Regions from separate parts of the Bacillus cereus group sp. Bce041 genome, predicted to be linked through region 1. Evidence: riboswitches for the same ligand, from Rfam matches in the RefSeq annotation. Region 1 holds a riboswitch; the other holds the start of a gene.

Region 1 (2,210 bases):
TAAATGGTGTGCTGCATCAAATGTAAATTCCTTGCTGACCATTACTCTTTTATTATGGTATTTGAGTTGTTTACGCTGAATATCCTTGTCCATTTTTTGCAAATTCTCTACGATGCGAAATCCAAAAAAGTTATCCATTAGTTGTTCGCTCCTTCGCGTTCTTGTAGGTACGTATCTAATCCTGCTTTACGAAGTTGACATGCTGGACATTCACCGCAACCATCACCAATGATTCCGTTATAACATGTTAATGTTTTTTCTCGAACAAACTCAAATGCTCCAAGTTCATCTGATAATTTCCATGTTTCAGCCTTATCAATCCACATAAGTGGCGTGTGAATGACAAACGGGTAATCCATAGATAAATTTAAAGTAACATTTAACGATTTCACAAACACGTCACGGCAGTCTGGATAACCACTGAAATCAGTTTCACATACACCCGTTACAATATGACGTGCTCCAACTTGTTTTGCTAATACAGCAGCAAATGATAAGAAGAGTAAATTTCGTCCATCTACAAATGTCGATGGCAATTCACCTTCTTCATGTGTAATCTCCATATCCGTTCTCGTTAAAGCATTTGGAGCAAGTTGATTTAATAGACTCATATCTAGTACCGTATGCTTTATTCCTAGTTCTTTTGCAATTTCCGCTGCACAATCAATTTCTAGCTTATGACGTTGATTGTAATTAAACGTTACAGCTTCTACCTCTGCAAACTGCTCTATTGCCCAAAATAAACATGTCGTACTATCTTGTCCTCCACTAAAAACAACAACTGCTTTTTCTTTTTTCATTTCACTCATTCTCCTTCTCTACTATAAATAAGAAGAAAGAACGTTCTTGAACTGTCACAATAAAAAAAACAAAACAATACCTAAGGATATTGTTGTTTCCATAGTTTTTTATAGAGGGAGTTCGCGAACCTCTCCCGCGCGGTGCACGGAATTTCTTCTTTCATTGACACAGCTTATTGTAACATATTGTATACTAGCGTAAAAATTTCTGATTTTTCAGCTATTTATTATTTCATTTCTTTCATTTTATAGTATGATTAATTTAATATAAGAAGAGAGGAGGCATCCCACTGAAACCCTTTATTATTTATCTCTTTTTAAATATATTATTCATCCTGATTACAATGCTCGTATATCATTTATTTTGGAATCAAAAAGGGAAACGCTCTCCTAAATTAAATTCAGCTATATTCATTGTACTCTGTTGCCTTGCTACCGTACTCTGTATTACATTTGCAGCAAAAACAAATAATGGTTTTCAATTTGATATGCGCCATATTGTATTAATTGTCGGTACATTAACGGGAGGGCCTATTGCTGGTGGTTCTATCTTAGTTGTATTAAACATATATCGCTTATTATTAGGTGGGATAGGTGTTTTCCCATCTCTTATCGGTTCTGTTCTTCTATTTATTGTTCTATTATTAACATATAAATTTTTCAATCGAACTTCTAATCGTATAAAAATAACACTTGCTATTATCTACAGTCTCACATACGGATTTAGTTGGATACCCTTCTTCCTTTCAAAGGTTACAAATAAGACTGATTATATACCGCATATTATTGTGTATGAATTATGTTCAATGCTTGGTACGATTCTAATTTTATATTTACTACACATATTACAAACTCAAGTTCGTCTCCAAAACGAACTTATAAATGCTGAAAAGTTTCATTTAATTGGTGAAATGGCAGCGTCTATCTCTCATGAAATTCGCAATCCATTAACTTCAACGAAAGGTTTTTTACAACTGTTACAATCAGATACATGCACTGAGCAGGAACGAAAATTATATATCGACATTGCCATTAATGGCATCGAACAAGCAAATCATGTTCTTACAGATTATTTAACCTTTGCTAAACCAAGCATTGAAAAAGAACAAACATTACAGTTAGAAGAAGAATTACTACATGCATTGTCGTTAATTACACCGCTTGCTAATTTAACAAATGTACGTACTCATTATATAAAGCAAAGCACTTCTTTTTTTATCGCTGGAGAAAAGCAAAAACTAAATCAATGTTTATTAAATATTTTAAAAAATTGCATTGAGGCTATGCCAAAAGGCGGTGATCTTTATTTCACATTAGTTCCTGATCATAAGCATATTCAGTTATATATAAAAGATACAGGAGTCGGTATGGATTCAGAACAAGTAAAACGTCTTGGTTCGCCCTTTTATT
Region 2 (2,210 bases), 240 kb from region 1:
TACTTCATCAGCGATGCCATACCAAGGTTCAATACATAAGAAAGGTGCGTTATCCCCTGGTGTCCATACGCCAACAAATGGGAATCCATCAAATTCTACTTTTACAAATTTATTATGTTTATGAGAACGAATCGAAATTTCATTCGTATTCATATGTTCAAAAATAAGTGCATCATTTTTGAATAAATCATATGTAAGTGGCAATTCAGTCGTATTTTCAGCGATTAATTGCTTTTTGTTTGAAAGATAAGGTCCTTCTAATACGCTTGTTTCTAAGCGTTCCGAACCATTAAACGATAAGTGATAATCTGTAAATGATTCACCGTCCAATAAAGGGAAGTTGAATCCAGGGTGTGCTCCAATTGAGAAGAACATCTCTTTTGAAGTAGGATTGTTTACTTCATATGTTACATGAACACTTTGTCCATCTAGCTCATAAGAAACGAGTAATTCGAATTCGTATGGGTATTTTTTTAATGTTTCTTCATTACTAGTAACGATATAAGTGATCTTTGTTTCGCTTTGTTCTTTCACAGAGAAAGTAAGATCACGGGCGAAACCGTGTTGTGTTAATGAATATGGTTTACCGTCTACGTAGTATGTATTATCTACTAATCGACCGACAATTGGGAACAAAATTGGTGCACGGCGTCCCCAATAAGTAGAATCACCTTGCCATAAATATTCTATGTTGTCTTCTTTTAAGCGAACGCTCTGTAATTCTGCACCTTTGTCAGAAATGGAAACGATCACTTTTTCATTTTGAATTGTTGCTGTCATGAAGTGAAACCTCCTAAATCTTTCATATGTTTTATTATACGTTGTCTAAAAGAAAAAAGGTAGTTCACGATAGGAATCTATTGACGAAAGAGGGGCTACCACGTAAAATATAATCTTGTTGCTTAAAAAACGAATAACGTGGTTCGAAACCATCCCACGTAAAAAAACTAAGGAGATTTTGTCATGAATATTAGAACATTAGTCGGTAATGGTATTTTAGCGGCATTATATATTGCTGTTTCTATGCTTATTCAGCCATTTGGCTTTACGAATGTACAATTTCGTATTTCAGAGATGTTTAATCATCTCGTTGTATTTAACAAGAAAGCAATTTACGGAATTGTATTAGGTGTATTTTTAACGAATCTCTTTTTCTCACCTATGATCGCTTACGATTTAGTATTTGGAGTAGGGCAATCTATTCTGGCGTTAGTTGCAACGATTATTTCTATGCGATTTATTAAAGGTGTTTGGGCTCGTATGATTTTTAATACAGTTATCTTTACAATTACAATGTTTATGATTGCAATTGAACTTCATCTTGCATTGGGTTTACCATTTATGTTGTCTTGGTTAACTTGTGCAATTGGTGAATTTGTTGTCATGGCGATCGGTATGCCTGTAATGTACTGGATTAATAAGCGAATACAATTTGAAAGATTTATGTAATAGATGAAAGAGCTATTCCTATAGGGATAGCTCTTTTTGTATGTAATCATATTGAATATAATGCTGTGACTCTAGATAAAATATAATAAAATAAAGTGAGGCTTCAATTAGCCGGATATATATAAGAAGTCTTACATAAGGGGAATGTAGTATGAAATATAAAATTCATTGGTTGTATAAAACGAAGCGTGGATTGCAGACGGAATTAACAACAGAGTATATGAACATAGAAGAAGTACTTCAATTTGCAGAGGATTTTGAGAAAACAGGAAGAGCTAAGGAACTTTTATTTTACGATGAAATGGACGCAGAATGGTCATTAAAAGAGATGAAAAAGTTAAGTAAGCAAGTAGAGGAAGAGCCCCAAGAAATACTCGTTTATTTTGATGGGGGGTATGATGTGCAAACGAAAGAAGCTGGCGTTGGTATATGTGTGTATTATAAAAAAGGAAATACAAACTACCGCATTCGCCGTAATGCATATATAGAAGGTATATATGATAATAATGAAGCGGAATATGCATCATTATTATACGGTATGAATATACTCGAGGAACTAGGGATTAAGTATGAAGCAGTTACACTTCGCGGAGACTCACAAGTGGTACTGCAGCAATTAGCCGGAGAATGGCCTTGTTATGATGAACATTTAAATCATTATTTAGATCAAATTGAACAAAAGGCGAAGCAAATGAAATTAAAACTTATATGTGAGCCGATATCTAGAAAACAAAATAAAGAAGCACATCAATTAGCTACGC

What was found. A riboswitch is a leader RNA that binds a small molecule or an ion and turns the genes downstream of it on or off. The one in region 1 is predicted to bind preQ1.
Region 2: another riboswitch for preQ1. It lies ahead of ACUN13_RS07455 (QueT transporter family protein); the one in region 1 lies ahead of queC (7-cyano-7-deazaguanine synthase QueC).

What each region holds. Positions count from the first base shown of each region.
Region 1 covers NZ_JBQXON010000002.1:528,685-530,894, forward strand. Annotated here, with positions in the region: gene queD (6-carboxytetrahydropterin synthase QueD) at 1-138, opposite strand, end outside; gene queC (7-cyano-7-deazaguanine synthase QueC) at 138-800, opposite strand; PreQ1 riboswitch class I at 895-938, opposite strand; gene kinB (sporulation sensor histidine kinase KinB) at 1,145-2,210, shown strand, end outside.
Region 2 covers NZ_JBQXON010000002.1:289,200-291,409, reverse strand. Annotated here, with positions in the region: gene ACUN13_RS07460 (aldose 1-epimerase family protein) at 1-780, opposite strand, end outside; PreQ1 riboswitch class I at 913-957, shown strand; gene ACUN13_RS07455 (QueT transporter family protein) at 964-1,449, shown strand; gene ACUN13_RS07450 (ribonuclease H family protein) at 1,601-2,210, shown strand, end outside.